DNA from 4 places in the Clostridium sp. Marseille-QA1073 genome. Region 1 is predicted to be linked to each of the others. Evidence: riboswitches for the same ligand, from Rfam matches in the RefSeq annotation. Region 1 holds a riboswitch; each other region holds the start of a gene.
What was found. Region 1 has a riboswitch for cobalamin ahead of ACY1IQ_RS02775 (ABC transporter substrate-binding protein). Riboswitches for the same ligand answer to the same signal wherever they lie in the genome.
Positions count from the first base shown of each region.

Region 2: it holds a riboswitch for cobalamin, as region 1 does, so the genes downstream of both, ACY1IQ_RS02080 (ABC transporter substrate-binding protein) here and ACY1IQ_RS02775 (ABC transporter substrate-binding protein) in region 1, are expected to answer to the same signal.
Region 3: it holds a riboswitch for cobalamin, as region 1 does, so the genes downstream of both, ACY1IQ_RS06090 (DUF4430 domain-containing protein) here and ACY1IQ_RS02775 (ABC transporter substrate-binding protein) in region 1, are expected to answer to the same signal.
Region 4: it holds a riboswitch for cobalamin, as region 1 does, so the genes downstream of both, ACY1IQ_RS12500 (ABC transporter substrate-binding protein) here and ACY1IQ_RS02775 (ABC transporter substrate-binding protein) in region 1, are expected to answer to the same signal.

Region 1 is NZ_JBSVQM010000002.1:201,972-206,886, reverse strand. It holds gene ACY1IQ_RS02785 (bifunctional 3,4-dihydroxy-2-butanone-4-phosphate synthase/GTP cyclohydrolase II) at 9-1,208, shown strand; gene ribH (6,7-dimethyl-8-ribityllumazine synthase) at 1,275-1,736, shown strand; cobalamin riboswitch at 1,912-2,100, shown strand; gene ACY1IQ_RS02775 (ABC transporter substrate-binding protein) at 2,389-3,525, shown strand; gene ACY1IQ_RS02770 (FecCD family ABC transporter permease) at 3,529-4,590, shown strand; gene ACY1IQ_RS02765 (ABC transporter ATP-binding protein) at 4,590-4,915, shown strand, end outside.
Region 2 is NZ_JBSVQM010000002.1:44,008-48,922, reverse strand. It holds gene ACY1IQ_RS02100 (DUF6144 family protein) at 1-82, shown strand, start outside; gene ACY1IQ_RS02095 (GyrI-like domain-containing protein) at 94-717, shown strand; gene ACY1IQ_RS02090 (hypothetical protein) at 1,153-1,290, shown strand; gene ACY1IQ_RS02085 (ArsR/SmtB family transcription factor) at 1,354-1,899, shown strand; cobalamin riboswitch at 2,161-2,341, shown strand; gene ACY1IQ_RS02080 (ABC transporter substrate-binding protein) at 2,446-4,011, shown strand; gene ACY1IQ_RS02075 (ABC transporter permease) at 4,011-4,915, shown strand, end outside.
Region 3 is NZ_JBSVQM010000005.1:84,484-89,398, forward strand. It holds gene ACY1IQ_RS06080 (sensor histidine kinase) at 496-1,653, shown strand; gene ACY1IQ_RS06085 (hypothetical protein) at 1,798-2,307, opposite strand; gene ACY1IQ_RS06090 (DUF4430 domain-containing protein) at 2,313-2,714, opposite strand; cobalamin riboswitch at 3,009-3,190, opposite strand; gene ACY1IQ_RS06095 (exodeoxyribonuclease III) at 3,472-4,242, shown strand; gene ACY1IQ_RS06100 (hypothetical protein) at 4,692-4,915, shown strand, end outside.
Region 4 is NZ_JBSVQM010000012.1:130,141-135,055, reverse strand. It holds gene ACY1IQ_RS12510 (ABC transporter ATP-binding protein) at 1-290, opposite strand, end outside; gene ACY1IQ_RS12505 (FecCD family ABC transporter permease) at 292-1,338, opposite strand; gene ACY1IQ_RS12500 (ABC transporter substrate-binding protein) at 1,356-2,363, opposite strand; cobalamin riboswitch at 2,640-2,823, opposite strand; gene ACY1IQ_RS12495 (histidine phosphatase family protein) at 3,128-3,682, shown strand; gene ACY1IQ_RS12490 (ABC transporter ATP-binding protein) at 4,272-4,915, shown strand, end outside.

The sequences.
Region 1 (4,915 bases):
ATAATATTATGAAAAAAATAAACACAATAGAAGAAGCAATAGAAGATATCAGAAGTGGAAAAATCGTTCTAATTATCGATGACCCTGACAGAGAGAATGAAGGAGATTTAGTATGTGCAGCAGAATTTGCAACACAGGAAAATGTAAATTTTATGGCGTGTTATGGAAAAGGGTTAATATGTATGCCTATGAGTGCCAAATTGACTAAGAAGCTTGGATTAGAGCAGATGGTAAACAATAATACGGATAATCATTCTACAGCTTTTACTGTTTCTATCGACCATGTAGATACCACTACAGGAATTTCTGCTTATGAAAGATCAATTACTGCTATAAAGGCGGTAGAAGATGATGCTAAGGCAGAAGATTTTAGACGTCCTGGTCATATGTTTCCTTTAGAGTCAAAAGAAGGCGGCGTAATTGAAAGAAGGGGGCATACGGAGGCAACTGTTGATTTGGTAAAACTTGCAGGACTTAAAGAATGTGGATTATGCTGTGAAATTATGAGAGAAGATGGGATGATGATGCGTACTACAGAGCTTTTGGAATTTGCAAAAGTACATAAATTAACGGTGATAACTATTGCAGATTTAGTATCTTATCGATTAAAGGAAGAAAGTTTTATAAAGAAGAGTGCAAAAGCAAAGCTGCCTACGAAGTACGGGGAATTTACTATTTATGGTTATGAAAACACATTAAACGGAGAGGAGCATATAGCTTTAGTAATGGGAGATGTGGCTGATGGAGAACCTGTTTTATGTCGTCTACATTCTGAATGTTTAACTGGTGACATATTAGGCTCACGCCGCTGTGACTGCGGTGAACAACTTGATGCTGCTATAAAAGCTATTGCAAAAGAAAGAAGAGGGATTATTCTGTATATGCGTCAAGAGGGGAGAGGAATAGGACTTATCAATAAGTTAAAGGCTTATGAACTTCAAGAACAAGGATATGATACGGTTGAAGCTAATATCAAGCTTGGTTTTCCAGAAGATTTAAGGGATTATGGAATTAGTGCTCAAATATTATATGATTTAGGAGCAACAGAACTTTTGCTTTTAACAAATAATCCTAAAAAGATAAAAGGATTAGCTGATTACGGTATTACTATAAAAAAACGTGTTCCTATTCAAATTAATCCTAACAAAGATGATAGATTTTACCTTATGACTAAACAGATAAAGATGGAACATATGACAACTTATTAGTGTGATATTGTGAAAGTATCCATGATTAAAGGAAGAAAATTATAAAGAATAATTGGAGGAAAAGAAATGAGAAAATTGGAAGGAAATGTAGTAGCAAGCAATATAAAAGTAGGAGTTGTAGCAGCAAGATTTAATGAATTTATTGTATCAAAGTTAATATCGGGAACTCAGGATGCATTAATACGTCATGGAGTTAATGATGATGACATTACTCTTGCATGGGTTCCAGGAGCTTTTGAAATTCCATTAGTGGCACAAAAAATGGCGTCATCTGGAAAATATGATGCAGTTATTTGTCTTGGAGCAGTTATTAAAGGCTCTACTACCCATTATGATTATGTATGTGCAGAGGTATCAAAAGGAGTTGCTTCTATAGGCTTATCAACAGGAGTTCCTACGATTTTTGGAGTGCTTACAACAGATAATATTGAACAAGCTATTGAAAGAGCAGGTACAAAAGCTGGAAATAAAGGATATGATGCTGCTTGCACAGCCATTGAAATGGTTAATTTGATTAAAAATATTTAGTTTAAGTAGTAGTTAATTTATTCATTTGATTAGATTTCTATGAAAAGTGCAGCTAAATAGAGAAAAAACCATACAATTTAGATTGTTGAGAATTTAAATTGTATGGTTTTTATAGTAGAATATTAAAAAGTATTTGCTAAATGTAACCATAATATGCTAAAATGATTTTGGAAAATTGAATATATTGAAAATAGGTTTAATAGATATTGTAATATCTATTAATTAAAAGGGAAGTGGGTTTGAATCCCACGCGGTCCCGCCACTGTAATAGATGAGTTCCTGCAATTATGCCACTGGGAAACTGGGAAGGCTGTAGGAATGTTGATGCTTAAGCCAGAAGACCTGCCTATTTTAGTATACTAATAACTCTACGAGCGATGGGGGGGTATAAATGTTTGAAAAATATTTTTTCGATAAATAGCCCTTTAACTGTTGTTAAAGGGCTATTATTTATGAAAAAATAATTTATTTTATAGGAGGTAAAAGATTTTCTTAGAGAAAAAGGTTCATATAATGCAAATAATATGCGTTATCAATTAATGACATTAGCTTTAAAATTATATAAGAATGATAAAAATTTGAGAAATAGTTTTAATCACATTGCAATTATCGAAAAATTTGAAATTAGCGAACTATTTTAGGAGGAATACTTATGAAAAAAATATTTAATATTATATTAATTTTAGTAATGGTTATAAGTTTAGTGGGATGCTCACAAGGAGATGGGGAAGGTGATTCTGCAGAAAGTAAGGTTATTGAGGTAGAAGATATTAACGGAGATAAAATTGTTTTAGAAAAACCAGCAGAAAAAATATTTTTAGGGTTTTATATAGAAAATTATCTTGCTGTATCTGGAGATTTTAAGTTAGATAGAATCGTTGCCATGTCAAAAGGAGAAACAAAGGATCTAATGAATGCAATGTGGACTAAATATGCAGAAGTAATTCCAAACTTAGAAGGCTGTATAGATACAGGTTCAATTTATTTAGATAGTTTCAGTATGGAAAAGCTAATTGATGCTAAACCAGATTTAGTAATTCTTGCACCTTATCAAGCAAAAAAATTAGGAGATGGTATTAACACAATTAAAAATCTTGGAATTCCTATAGCAGTGGTTGATTACAATTCATTTACTTTAGAAAAGCATATAAAGAGTACAGAAATACTTGGTAAGCTTCTTGGAACAGAAGAAAGAGCAAAAGAACTTATAGAAAACTATAAAAAGCAGACAGAAGATGTTGAAAATAAATTAAAAGAAATACCAGAAAGTGAATTTAAATCTGTTTATTTTGAACTTGCAAGCCAAGGGCCAGAAACCTATGGAAATTCTTATGGAGATTCTCTATGGGGAAATATACTTAAAACTGCAAAATGTAACAACATAGCACAGGGAAAAGTTACAGACTATGGACCATTAAATCCTGAGTATGTTATTTCTAGCAATCCACAGCTTATAATTTTTTCTGGACAAACCAATTCTAAAGATCAAGGCAAACAAAGATTTGAAATGGGTTTTGATGTTAAAAGTGAAAGAGCTTTGGAAACAATGAATATGTATTTGAAAAGACCAGGTTGGGAGAATTTAAATGCAGTAAAAAATAAAGAAATATATGGTGTTGATCACAGTGGACTTAGAACACTTTATGATTACGTATATCTTCAATATATTGCAAAAGCTATTTATCCAGAGAAGTTTGCAGATGTAGATCCACTAGCAAACCTAAATGAGTTCTATACAAAGTATTTACCTGTAAAACCAGAGGGTACTTTCATGATAAAGGAGGAATAGATAATGACAAATAAAAAAGAAGCATTGGAAGATTTAAATAATGGAGAGCACATATACAAAAATATCAATCAAAAAAGACTTCTTTTATTTGTTATTGTAATTTCATTATTAGCTGTATTTTGCATCATAGATTTAGCTGTGGGTCCATCTGGCATGTCTTTATCTGATGTAATAAGTACATTGTTACAAGGACCAAAGAATAAAAGTGTACATTCAGCTGTGATGTGGTCCATAAGACTACCAATGACTCTTACATGTGTATTTGTTGGAGCTTCATTAGGTCTTGCAGGGTCTCATATGCAGACAATACTTAATAATCCTTTAGCAAGTCCATATACTCTTGGTATTTCTTCAGCAGCAGGGTTTGGAGCTTCACTTGCTATCTTAACAGGGTTTACTATTGGAAATATAGGTTGGCTTTCTATACCGCTGATGGCATTTTTATTTTCATTTATATCTAGCATGTGTATTTATTTTATAGGAAAAAATAAAGGGATGAAATCTATAATAATGATATTAACAGGGATTGTTATTCACTTTTTATTTCAGGCACTGCAATCCTTAGTTCAATATATGTCTGCACCAGAAGTATCTCAACAAATTGTATTTTGGATGTTTGGAAGCTTACTAAAATCTACTTGGGTTGGTGTTTTTGTTACAATGTCAATTTTTATTATATGCCTTTTATTGACCACAACAGTAGTGTGGAAAATAACAGCATTATCTGCTGGTGAAGAAAGAGCAAGAAGTCTTGGGATAGATGTAGACAAGCTAAAACTAAAAGTATTTACAATTGCAACCTTGCTAACAACTGGAGCAGTTTCTTTTATAGGGCCTATTGGATTTATAGGATTGATTTCTCCCCACTTTGCTAGGTTATCAGTTGGAGAAGAACAAAGATATTTATCTCCTGTTTCTGCCATGTTTGGAGCTCTTATTATGGTTGTTGCGTCTATAATATCTAAAATAATAAAACCAGGTGCATTAATACCAATAGGAATTGTTACATCTATTGTTGGAGTACCATTCTTATTATTTTTATTACTATCGAAAGGAGCAGAATAATGAGTTTTATTACAGCAGAAAAAGTTTCAGTTAAGTTTAAGAATAAAGAAGTGTTAAAAGATATTACCGCTACCTTTCATGAGGGAGAAATAACCTCTATTATCGGTCCAAATGGTACAGGAAAGACTACATTTATAAAAGCTATGTCAAAAATGATCAATTATGAAGGAAACATACATATGGACAGAAATCCAAAGGAAAAAATTCCTATAGAGAAAATGGCCTATGTTCCACAAATGAGTAATAGTAACTCTAACTTAACTGTATTTGAAATGGTACTGCTTGGACATATGAAGGATTTAAGATGGAAAATTTCTAAAGATAA
Region 2 (4,915 bases), 160 kb from region 1:
ATTTAATAAAACAGTAAAAGTTACAAAGCTTCACACTATTTTAGAGGGAGCAGATAACTATGTTTTTAAAATTGAGTTTTAAGGAGAATAATCATGATAAATAAGTTTGATTATAAAAAAGTATTTAAAGAATTCTATAGTCAGCCTGCTAAAAAAGTATCAATTTTAAAGATGCCAAAGCTTAAATATTTAATGATAAATGGCCATGGAAATCCAAATACATCAAAGGAATACAAGGATGCAGTTGAAACATTATTCAGTTTAGCCTATACTATAAAATTTATGATTAAGAATAGTGATTTAAAGATAGACTATGGAGTAATGCCACTGGAGAGTGTATGGTGGACTGATAATATAAATGATTTTTTAATAGATAATAAAGACATATGGAAATGGTGTAGTATGATTATGCAGCCTGATATTGTTCCAGAAGATTATATAGAAAAAGCTTTATATGAAGTAGAAAGAAAGAAGAAATTATCGTCTATCTCTAAGGTAGAGTATAAAGACCATGATGAAGGACTTGTTGCAAAAATTATGCATGTGGGACCTTATACAAATGAAGATCCTACTGTAGAGAAGCTTCATAATTATATCAAAGAATGTGGATATGAATTAAGAGGATTACATCATGAAATATATTTAAATGATCCTAAACGATGTTTACCTAATAATATAAAAACTATAATTAGACAACCTATAATGTTGAAGGAATAGGCGTTAGAATATAAAAGTTTTAATATCTTAATATTAAAAGGTGTGAAATTTAGATTTATTACTCTAAGTTTAACACCTTTTTTACTTGATGTTATTAAATTTTATAAGGTGTTTATAAAGCGATTCACTTAAGTTTTATTTTAGTGAATCTCATTTTACAGTATGTGCTGTATACTGTAAATTAAAGTTTAAAAATAAATAATGTGATTAAAATTGAATTTTTTTTATTAAATATAAATTTTGTACATTATTGTTTTTGATGAATATAATAATATGAATGAATTTAGTTTCTATAGAACTACCTATGCTTGTATTATTTAGATTTTGATTTTAAATGCCATGGTAACTTTAGCAATTAATGCTTATATAATGAATAAATCATATAAAGAAATATTAGGTATAGTTAGTTTTTTTATGAGAGTTATAAGTTGATGCATGATACTTTTAGGTAATGTTCTAAGGGGGATTATAATAGAATATTTATCTGTTTATTTTATGTTTTTAATTATAGGTGTAATGATTTCTGTAGTTGTTTTATCTTTAAATTATAGAAGAAGCTTTAAAAAAGCTTAAAGGCTAAAAATTTCATTTAAATAATGAAAATTACTATATAACAAAAGGGGAGGGGATAAAGCGATGGAAGATAGAAAAGTATTAACTACTTTGGAAGAAGTAAAAGCTATTTCTGATCCTTTTAGATACAGAATTTTAAATACACTTATAGATATGAATGAGCCAGCTACAGTAAAACAGATAGCTGATAAAATGAAAGAAGTTCCATCAAAAATATATTATCATGTAAATAAGCTTGAAAAAGTGGGAATAGTAATAATTTACACTAAAAAGATAAAGGGAGTTATAACTAAATATTATGAACCTTTAGCTAGAAAGTTTGAAATAAAATGTTCAAAAGAAGTAGAGGAACCTTCTAAAATGATGCTTTTGGCAGTAAGTCAAATGATGATTTCAGAGTTTTATGATGAAAGTAAAGATATATTTTTAAGTTCCATGGATAAAAGTATACACGAATCAAATGGAACTATTATAAAGAAGAATATCTATCTTACAGAAGGAGAGGCAGATGAAATAATAGAATTAATGAAAAGTTTTTTTAAAAATCATAAACAAAAAGATTCTAAAAAGCTTAAATATCACAGCTTTTTTACAATAATTGAAGAATAAGAAGTAATTTATTGAACCCCATAACTATTTTTCTTAGATATCTAAGAAAAATAGTTATGGGGTTCATATATTAATAATAAAACAGTTAAAAAATATGGGAATTATTAGATGTGATATGAACTAAATATTATTACTAATTTCATTTAATTTACAATTTTTATTGATAATATTAGCAATAAATTAAATAAAAAAATAAAGTGATTAATATATTTCTGAAAGCATTTATAAGAAAATAAAATATTTGACATGTTTTTAAATACAATGTATAATTTTGTTGAAAAATTAATAAATTTAAGAATTTAGGGAAGTTTGGTGAAATTCCAACACGAACCCATCACTGTAAGCGATGACGATGCCTAACATGCCACTGGATTAATTCTGGGAAGGCTAGGTTAAGGGTGAATCGTAAGTCAGGATACCTAAACTTAAAGAGAAATAGATTGAGGGGGGAGCAACTAAATCTAATTTTATAGCAAAGATGGGTAAGCTATGGCATTGACTATGGCTTTTTTTATTATAAAAATTTAAAAGAAAAGGAATGGAGTTATGAAAAAATTATTTAAAAATAAGATATTACTAGTATTCTTAGCATTAACAATGCTTCTAGGAACTTTAGCCGGATGTGCAACTAAAGACACTGGCATAAATGAGGATAATGAAATTGTACTAGCAGCTGCAAGAGATTTATCACCAGGAGCAAAGGATGCATATTATGCTACTTCTATATTATTTGTTTGGGAGCCTTTAATTGGATTAGATGATAAAGGAAATCCTTGTGCAGAATTAGCAGAAAAATGGACAAACTCTGAAGATTTTAAAGAATGGACTTTTAAGATAAAAGAGGGAGTAAAATTTCATGATGGAGTTCAATTAGATGCTGATGCCGTAATTAAAAACTTTGATCGATATATCAATATGAAAACGAAAGGATCACCATTTTATTCTTTTGACTTAGAAAAGACATATCCTAATTTAAAAGAAGTGGTTAAAGTATCTGATCATGAAGTAAAATTAATATTTAATAAACCTATATCAACATTAATATATAATATGGCTAGATTTGGTAGTGCTATATATAGTCCACAGTGTTTTGATATAAATACGGGAGATTTTACAGATATAGCAAAGGGTACAGGACCATTCAAAATTGTAGAGCATGAAAAAGATCAATATACATTATTAGAAAGAAATGAAGAATATTATGGTGATAAAGCAAAGGCTAAGAAAGTAAGAGTGAAAGTTATTCCAGATGCAGAAACAAGATTTTCAGCTTTAAAATCTGAAGAAATTATGGGAGTAATGGACTTAGGAGCAATAACTCCAGAATTATCTAAAGAATTGTTAAAAGATGAAAAATTTGATGTATCTGCTGGAAAATCAAGTATAACTCACTTTATATCCACTAATGGTATTAAAGGACCATTCAGTAATGCAAAAATGAAAGAGTCTTTAGGTTTAGTAGTGGATAGAGATCTTATAGTTGATGAATTCTTTGGAGGATATGGAACTTCAACTATTAATATATTAAACCACACATCTCCTTTTGCAAAGGAAATAAAACCAGTTCATGATAAAGAAGGAGCTAAGGAAACTGCAAAAGAAGTATTAAAAGGAGAAACAAAAGAAGTAAAATTTATAGTACCTTCTTATGGAGTAGATCGTTATCCTTATAAAGCTGAAGCAGAATATATTCAATCAGCGATAAAGGATATAGGATTAAATGCAACAATAACAATTTTAGACGGAGCTGCATTTAAAGAGGCTATGAAAAAAGGAGAATATGATTTAGCTATACATCCTCAAGGGCTGCCAAATGCAGAACCTTTTACTATATTTGAGGGATATATGCATAGCACAGGATCAACTAATAAATCTTATAGTCTAGGATATAAAAACCAAAGAGCAGATGAGCTAATTGATAAGCTAAAAGAAACTAATGACATGGCTAAAAGAAAAGAAATATACAATGAACTTCAAGATATATCAGCTAAAGAGCCAGCAAGTATACCACTGTTCCAAGATGTTAATTTAATAGCCTTTAATAAAAAAATAAAAGGTTTTGAGGCAACAAATTATGGAGCTACATTAAACAAAACGGAGTGGAGTAAATAGTGGAAAATATCTTCAAGTATATATTTAAAAGAGTATTGTCCACTATACCAGTTTTAATAGGAATAACTTTATTAGCATTTATCCTTGGAGTTATTGCACCGGGAGATCCAGCAGTTGAAGTTTTAAGTATAGACGGAATAAGCACTCCTACAGAAGAAGAAATACAAGAGGTAAGAGAAGAATTAGGATTAAATGATGATATATTAGTTCAATATGTTAATTGGACTAAAAAAGCTATTAAAGGAGATTTAGGAGTTTCTTATATAAAGAAGACTCCTGTGTCAGAAGAAATACTGAGAAGGTTACCGATAAGCTTCTCAGTATCATTAATGGCAATGATATTTGTAATAATTTTTTCAATACCGACAGCGATAATTATGGCATTAAAGAAGGATTCTTTAATTGACAATATAGGAAGAACTATATCATTACTTTTAACATCTATACCAGGATTTTGGCTTGCTATAGTTATGATGAACATATTTTGTGAAAGATTAAAAATATTACCTACCAGTGGATATGGTACACTTAAGCACTTAATAATGCCTGCCTTTGTTTTAGCAGCAGGAACGATAGGAACAATCATGAGGTTAAATAGGGCTACATTAATAGAATCTCTTGGACAAAATTATATAGTCACTGCTGAAGGCAAAGGGCTTCCAGAAAAAGTGATTTTATTAAAGTATGGGTTTATGAATTCAATTATGCCTATAATTACTGTTTTAGGAAATTATTTTGGAGCAATACTTGGAGGAGCAACAGTTGTAGAGGTTATTTTTGGACTTCCAGGTATGGGGAGTTATGTTATTCAAGGTATAATGAGCAGAGATTATCCTGTTGTTCAGGGATATGTTGTTTTTACAGGAGTAATTTTTGTTATATTTAACCTTATAGTAGATTTATG
Region 3 (4,915 bases), on a different contig from region 1:
CTAAGTGTGAAATTTTCCTTGCATAGCTCATAAATAGTCTTATTCATATCTAATATGTTCTTCATACTTCACCTTCTTTTTAAGAATATATCTTAATTTATTAATTCAAGTATAAGAGAAGCATCTCTTATAAACTGTGATTTAAATCAAAATTTAAAAATATTTTTATATGAAATATAAATTCTATTTATATAATTTACACTCAATATAAAAATTTTCTACTAAATTTTGATACAATATTTCAAATATCTTATTTATAAGAAGTAAAAATAATTTAAGCTTCACACAATTTTAATATAACAAATTAAACCTATTAATTTATGGGAATATATGTAATTATATTCCACCGCATACTATCTTTAATAGAATAAATGCTTATAAATACAGCATTTATTTATTGTTCATCCTTTATTTTAAATCTGCGCAATATTTTACATAATATTTACAATAATGGTGATATAATAAAACATATTCTATACTAAAAGGTGATGTAATGTGAATAATGTAAATTTAATGTTAAACAATGAAGACCTATCAGAAATGCTAAATGCCTTAGAAGATTTAAATGAAGTAGGTGATTATGAATATATCTTTAAAAAAAATGTTGTAAAATTTTCAGAAGAACTTAGTAAGGTGGTTGGTTGTAATGAAAAAAAACTTATGTTAACTGCACTAGAAACTTTATATGAACATATTTGCCCTAGTGACTTAATTTATTTATATTACAAAAGTAAAAAACTTAAAAAAAATAAAAGGTACAACTCAAAATACAAAATATCAGAAATAAATGAAGATGATATATACATATATAGTAAAGATACATACGGTAAAAATAATATTCTTTTAAAAGAAGCCTTAGAGTATAGTAATCTTAAAACAGAATTTTTATCAAATATGTCTCATGAACTTAGAACACCTCTTAATATTATATTTAGTTCTATTCAACTCTTTAAGGTATATCTTGATAATGAAGATAATTTAAAAAGTAAAGAAAAATTATATAATTATGTTAATATAATGAAACAAAACTGCTACAGGCTGTTAAGATTGATTAACAATCTCATCGATTCCACAAAAATTGACGCTGGGTTTTTATCTTTAAATATGCATGATCAAGACATAATTTGTATAATAATAAACATATGTAATTCTATTAAAGGTTATATAGAAAGTAAAGATTTAACCTTTACCTATCACAGTACAGTTACTAGTAAGATAATGAGTTGTGATGCGGAAAAAATAGAACAAGTAATTTTAAATTTATTATCTAATGCTGCCAAGTTTTCAAAGCCTCATGGTAAAATTCAGTTGAGCATCTCTGAAAATAATGGTAACTTAATCATTTCGGTAAAGGATAACGGTATAGGAATCCCTAAAGAAAAACAAAAGATAATCTTTAATAGGTTTAGACAAGTACAACCTCTTATGAACAGAAATCATGAAGGTAGCGGTATAGGCCTTTCCATTGTGAAGTCTCTAGTAGAAATGCATAATGGTGAAATCTCTGTTATAAGTGAAAAAAATGTAGGAAGTGAATTTATAGTGGAAATTCCTATATTACAAAATAAAAATTGTATTTATAGTGAAAATAAACAAATAAATTTTAATTCTATAGAAAAGATATATATGGAATTTTCTGATATATATAATTAATAGAGCATTTTAACTGATGAATTATCTTTATAATTAAATAAAAAAACCTTCTTGTAAATGATATTTAGTAAGTCCATTTAATTACAAGAAGGTTTTTTTACTCTTTTAATATGATGCTTAAATTTAAACAATACAATATTAAAATTAACAACTTTTGCACTCTTGGTTATTTAGTTTTATTAATAACTTATAAATATGTTCTCCTAATAGCATCATTGCTAGATAATTTCCTACCATATGGATTATATCGTAAGGTATTCCTCTTATCCAATAAGCAACAGCAAAACTAAGGTCATTTAATATTATATAAGGAAGGGCAAAAAGCATACCAAAGATTAAGCCGAAAACTCCTGAAAATATAGACCAAAGTAAAAAGTTTTCTTTATTTATCCTTGTAAATAATAATGTTAATATAACTAATAATGGCCAAACAAAAGCATAGCTAAACCACCATAATCCAATTCCGTAGATTAATCCTTCTATAAGAACAAATAATAGTGCTATAATTATAGCTTTTTTCCTAAATACAAGTGTATAAACAATTAAAAACATTGATACAAGTTCTATATTGGGTAAAAAGCTTAAAAACATTTTTGACACTGTGATTATTGAAGATAATAGCACTATTATAATTAACTCTCTAGTTTTATTCATACTATTTACCAGCCTGTTGTAAATATAAACTCAAATCTATCTCCATCCGCTATCGTAGTTTCGTCTATTCCTGCTGCCGCATCCACTCCGTTTATTGTAAGTTTCCACCACTCTTGTTTATTCTTATCTGCTAAAATTCCATCTACTTTATTTACATATCTTCCAAATTGTGATTTTTCTGCATCTATTACCTTCATCTCGTCTAATGCCTCTCCTAAAAATTCAGCATTTGTTGAATGTTTATGTTCTTTTTCGTATTTATCTTTTTCAGATTTAACAATTACTGTTATATTTTTATTTCCTTTAACGGTTTCAACTTTCGCAAATTTTCCATAAGCAAAATACCCTACAACAGCAATAAGTAAAATTAAAATAGTTGTTATAATTCTTTTATTGTTATTCTTCATAACTATATCCTCCTATATTTTCTATATAAATTAAACTGATATAAGCCCCTGACTAATTAATTTTTATTTAGCTATATTCAAAAATAACTGTTCAATATTCTTATATATTTTCTTTCAGATGTCTTAGCTGATTCCGTAATAGTTTCTATTCTGAAATAGAAACAACTTGTGTATTGCTCCTTTCTATATTTAAATTCTATGTATTACAAAATAAAAAACTCTCTTTCTTTAAAAGTAAAAGAAAAAGAGTAGCTTTCTGTAAAACTAAACCAACTCTTCCCTCCGAAGAAAAGCTTGTGAATATACTGTTTAATAAGTATCCTGGCTCTCGTTTCAATCTCCGAGCGTCTTCCCAGATAAACTCCAGTGACTATTGCTCTTTGTCCACGATTACAGTAGCGGGGGCTGCTATGGCTTAAAACCATATTCCTTATAAAACAGCACATATTAACTTAATTAAATTCTATCATATGAAAATTTAACTTTCAATAAATCTATTAAATAAGTCTACTCTTTATAAAAGAGATTAAATTTTTATATTGATAAGAATTATAATTTATCTTTTATTAATAGACTATTAAATTATATAATGATAGAAAAGATTAAATTAATCATTATATACAATATTCAATGTTATAATATTACTATTATAACAAAATTTTTTGTTAATTATTATTCATATTTTATCTTATTAAATATTTAAAATTGAGATATATTCTATAAATTTATCTCAAATACTTATAAGGGGAGTTTTACAATGAAAATTTACTCATGGAATGTAAATGGCCTTAGAGCCATATTAAAAAAAGATTTTATTCCTTGGATAACCGAGTCATCACCTGATATATTATGTATTCAAGAAACTAAGCTTCAAGAAAATAATTTAGATGAGAATATAACTAATATTGAAGACTACTATTCATATTTTTCCCATGGAATAAAAAAAGGCTATAGTGGAGTTGCAATTTATACTAAAACAAAACCAAAATCTATAAGAAATGGCATTGGTATTGAAAAATTTGATATAGAAGGACGTATATTAATTGCTGAATATGAAGACTTTACTCTTATGAATATCTATTTTCCTAATGGTCAATCATCTGAAGAAAGACTTAAATATAAAATGGAATTTTATGATTCTATATTAGATTTTTGTAATATGGAAGTATCAAAAGGTACTAATTTGATAATTTGTGGTGATTATAATACTGCTCATACTCCTATGGATATAAAAAATGCTAAAGCCAATGAAAAGACCTCTGGCTTTCTGCCAATAGAAAGAGCTTGGATAGACAAATTTATATCAAATGGATACATCGATACCTTTAGATATACAAATCCAGATGAAATAAAATATAGTTGGTGGAGCTACAGATTTAAGGCTCGTGAAAGAAATGCTGGATGGAGAATAGATTATTTCTTTGTTTCAGATAATATGATTAATCGAGTTTCAAAGGCAGAGATTTTAAATGAAGTTCTAGGTTCAGACCACTGTCCTATAACTTTAGAAATTGAAAGTCGTGATTAAAGTCACGGCTTTTTAATTTATATACTCTTTAAATATTAAAAATATTATAAGTAAATAATTATTTTATATTTAAGTATATTATATTTTTCTTTTCATAAAATATTTTTATAATAAAAACATAAAATATGATATAATTTATATTTAAATATGAAAAGTAATTATAGTTTATTTAACATTAAAGTTTTCTATAATTTATAATGAACTTATTATAATTGGGAAATAATAATAATAATAATAATAATAATAATAATAATAATAATCCTATAGCCATACCTAAAATTATATGTTTATTATATATTTATAAATTTTAATTAACATTAATTTTTTATAAATATTATAACGTATTTTAACATAATGTTAAAAAAATATATATGTATAAAATTTGAAAAGTTTTCAAATAACTATTAAAATATATTTAATAGTTTAATTATAAGTAAGGAGTGAGAATTATGATGATAAAATTAACTGTTAAAAATCTTATTAATCTAGGCTTATGGGGCAGACTATGTGAGTATAAGGGATGGGATAAGCATATTGTAAGAGATGGGTTAATTTCATTAGATAGCGAAGTTGAGTTTGATGATGAATTCTTAAAGAAAGATGTCGTTCCAATAGATCAATTAAAAATGTTCTTATTTAATATAAATAGTGACGTAGCAGTTTATTGCGGAAT
Region 4 (4,915 bases), on a different contig from region 1:
CCTATTAACACCATGTCTATCACCTTAAAGTCAAATTCAGGTCTGTTTTCTTGAGCTACTACTGACATATTTTTAGCAATTTCTTTATTAGATAATTTTTTTAAATTTATATCATTTAAAAAAACTTCACCTTTATCTGGAGTAAAAACTCTATATATATTTTTAAGTAATGTCGATTTTCCACTACCATTTGGTCCTATAATTCCAACAAAATCACCTTTATTTATTTCTAGATTTATATTTTTTAATATATGCTTATATTGCAAATCTTTTACGCTTAATTTGATCATGTTAACCTCCAAAAGAATATTTACTCTTTTTTAATAGAAGTAAGAAGAATGGTGCGCCAATGAAAGCCGTAACAACACCTATAGGAAGTTCTTCAGGAGAACCAATTATTCTTGCAAATATATCAGACCATATTAAGAACAAAGATCCTAAAAGAATAGTTAGTGGAATAAGCTTTTTATGCACAGAACCAGCAATAGTCCTTGAAATATGAGGAATTACAAGACCAACAAAGCCTATTATTCCACTTAAAGATACCATAATTCCAGTTAATAGTGTACTTGTTACTATTATTATTTTTTTCAAAAGCTTAATGTTAACACCTAAAGTTATAGCTGCATCTTCACCAAGTAAAATTGCATCTAATGTTTTATGAATTACTAAAGCTATTATAGAAGAAACTACTAAAACTAAAAAAGCTAAAAGTAAGTCACCCCATTTAGCACCAGCAAGTGACCCAGTCATCCAAAATATTACAGAGTAGAGCTTTCTAACATCTTTGGCTTTAAACATAACAAAATTTGTTATAGCTGAGAATACGGATGCTACTGCTACCCCTGTTAACACTAATCCAGAAGAAGAAAACTTTCCCTGTCTACTTGAAATAACAAAGACAATTATTGAAGAAAGTAATGCTCCAATAAAAGCACCTAAATGTACAGATAAGATAGGTAATGCTAGTGTACTACCTAGTAAAATAGTTATTACAGCTCCAGTTGAAGCACCAGAAGATATTCCAAGTATATAAGGGTCAGCTAGAACATTTTTTGTTAATGCTTGCATCAATACACCAGATAAAGATAGGCCAGCACCAACAATTGCAGCAAGAAGTACTCTAGGAAGTCTTAATTGCCATACTATATTTTCTACAGAGTTAGACCAAGTTTTTGGAAAAAACTCTTTATTTGATATATTATTAATTATTATTTTACATAATTCAGTACCACTTATATTTACAGATCCTACATTAATAGCAATTATTATAGAAACTATTAAAAATAGAATTAAGGATATGTATATAAAGGGAAAGGTAAGTTTATTTTTTTTCATGTCAATAACTCTCCGTGTTAATTCTTAAAAGCTTCTGGATGGAATTTTTCAGCCATAGTTTTTATTGCATTAGAGTTCCTTACACCTGCAACAACATCTGAAAGTCCTAAAACAAAAATATTATTATTTTTTATTGCATCTATATCTTTTAGAGCTGCATTATTTTTTAAAAAGTTTATTTTTTCTTCTACGTTATCAGCAGCATTGTATTGCATGATAATTATGTATTCAGGATTTCTATTTACAACTTCTTCCCAAGTTACATTAGCCCATGGTTTTTCACCATCTTTAAATATATTGACACCACCAGCAAGTCTAATTAAATCTGTAGGTAAACCATTACAAGATGTAAATGGCGAATCTTCTCCAGAGTCATAAATAAAAGCTCTAACTGGTTCATTATCTTTAGGAACAGCAGATGAAATATCTTCAATTTCTTTTTTCATTTTTGATATAACATTACTTGCATTTTCTTTTACATTAAATATATTTCCTAGATTAGTAAAATCTTCATAAACAGTTTCCATTGTTGCATTAGGACTTTCACATTTTGGAACATAAATTTTTATTCTATTTTCTTTGCAAAATTCAGCATTAAAATTGTTTTCAGTAAAAGTAGACATCCACCCGGTTATAAAATCTGGTTCTACGCCAAGTAAAGTTTCCTTTGAAGGCATTAAGTCAGCTAACTCATTTAATTTAGAATGGGCGTCTTTATATTCTGGCAATACTTCATTATCTTGAAAGGAATATCCAGCTATAGAGTTTTCTAAACCTAAGGCAAGAAGCATCTCTGTTGTAAAACCACTTAAACTTACAGCTTTTTTAGGAGTTTCAGAGAAAACTTCATCTGTCTTTCTAGAAGGTAAGTCATTATTAATTGTAACTTGAGTATAGGCTTTAGTATCAGAGATTGATTCTACAGAATTTGAAGCATTATCTTCACTTGTGTTACCACATCCTCCTAACATAGTTGCAGTTAAAGAAACTGCTAAAATCAATGAACAAATTTTTTGTTTTTTCATCTTAAAAATCCTCCTTTATTTTTGAAAATGTAGCATATTATTTTATATATTTAAACAAAATATTTTGTTTATTAACTTTATGAAAGTATCAATAGAAAATTACTAAAGTTAAATTTCTTATTAATTTTTAAAATAAAAAAAGCATCTTAAGAATTAAGATACTAAAAAATACAATGCTAAAAAATAAATCTATTTCTAATATTTAAACTATAAATAAAATAAGACAATACCATATAGTTAAATTAGCAAACTTAAAATACCTTATCCTAGTAAGTGATTTTAAAACCTATATTGGCAGGTCTCCTGACTCAGATTCATCATAAGTTTTTACCTTCCCACAAAAAAATTGCAGTGGCATAACAAAAATTTACTCCTCAATACAGTGGCTGGACCGTAAGGGATTTTCACCCTTTTCCCTTTTAAGAAATACTTATATTTCACCAAAATAGTTAATATATTTAATTTTAAATAAAAATTTACAATTACTTCATCAGGATTATAACACAAAATTTTACAAAAAGAATATTTCAGAAAATTTAAACTATTATAAAACATATAATTTATTTGCCACAAGAAAAAGATATAAGTTAAATATATTGTATTAAGAGAGTAACAGTAGTATAGCAATATAAAGAATAAATGTAAATATTTTGATATAATTACTCTAAGGTGATATAAAAATAAGAAAGGAGAAGCCACTAACATAAAGGCATATACAGAGGTGAAATTATCTATAAAAGGATATTTTTAGTGGCAAAGTAATAATGATAACAAATATTTATTTAGTTAGACATGCTCATTCTAGTTACAACACTGATGAGTTAAATAGACCATTATCTCATAAAGGAACTATAGACAGAAATAAAATTACAGAAACACTTGCAAAAGAAAATATAGATTTAGTAATTTCTAGTCCGTATAAAAGAGCAATAGAAACTGTAGAAGTTGTAGCAAATTTGATAAATAAAAGTATAATTATAGACGAGGGCTTTAAAGAAAGGAAATTATGTGAATATCCTGTGGATAATTTTGAAGAAGCTATAGTAGAACTGTGGACAAATCCAAGTTTTTGTTTTGAAGGTGGAGAAAGTAATATAGAAGCACAAGCAAGGGGCGTTAATTCCTTAAATAATGTATTAGATAATTATAGCGGAAAAAATATAGCTATTGGAACTCATGGTAATATTATGGTGCTTATTATGAATTATTATTGCAAAAAGTATGATTATGATTTTTGGAAGAAACTTAAAATGCCTGATGCTTATAAATTAATTTTTGAAGATAAAAAGCTCTTAGCTATAGAGGCAGTTAGTAAATAAGTTATTTACTGTAAATATTTAATAGAAGTCTATAGCAAAATTAGAAAAGAATTAAAATTTTGACTATTTAATTAATTTAAGATAATAATATGGATTTTTTATTAATATGTTAATAAAAAGTTAAAATATATAAATTAAATAATATATTGACATAAATATCTAGATATAGATATACTTAGTACATGGGTGTAAAACCTAAATATGATTAATTTATAAAAGGAGGTAGTAAGATGTTAAACAGATTAATAAGTATAGGATTTAAATTTAATATTGTATTAACTAATACCCTACCTCATGATATAGGTTTATCATAGCCTTTTTGTGTAAATTTTAGTCCTAGGGTATTCCTAGGACTTTTTTTATGCATTAATAGCTGTATTTTCCTGTTTATCGGTGGGAAAGTACGGCTTTTTTCATCTCTGGGGATTCTATATTAAGTAAAAAATGGATAATAGTTCTAGATGCATTATTCAGAAAACATTTGTAACGATAGGCAATTTTAAATTTTCTTATAATAATTTAAAAGGTGTTGAAATTTGTAGATTGTCTATTTAAAAAATTGACTTGTAGCTGAAGGGGGCGATTTAAGTTGAAGAAAATTTTAAGCTACACAAAGAATTATAAACTAATAACACTAATTGGAGCATTAGCTATGATTATTATAATTGGTGTTGACTTAGTAACTCCTTATATTACAAAACTATTTATTGATGATGTAATTGTAAAGGGAAATTATGAAATACTAGGAATTTTGCTTAAAGGTATTGCAGCAATAGCATTTACCAAATTTATATTTGGATATGTAAAAGAATTTATGTTTGATTATCTAGGAAGAAAAGTTGCAGGAGATTTAAAACAAAATCTTTTTGATCATATTCAAAGTTTATCTTTTTCATATTTTGATAATATGAATACTGGTGAACTTATGTCTAGAGTAGGTGAAGATGTAGATAATATTTGGGCAGTTATGGGATTTGGAATGAGATTATTTATAGAAAATATTGTTTACTTTGTTTTATCTACAGTTGTCTTACTAAAAATGAATGTACTTTTAACAGTAATTGCGCTAATTACTATGCCAGTTATAGCTTTTATAACTGTAAAGCTTGAAAAGCAATTAGACTCAGTTTTTGAAAAAATAAGTGATCATACCGCAGTATTAAATACTACTGCTCAAGAAAATATTGCAGGAGTTAAACTAGTAAAAGCTTTTGCAAGGGAAAAGCATGAAAT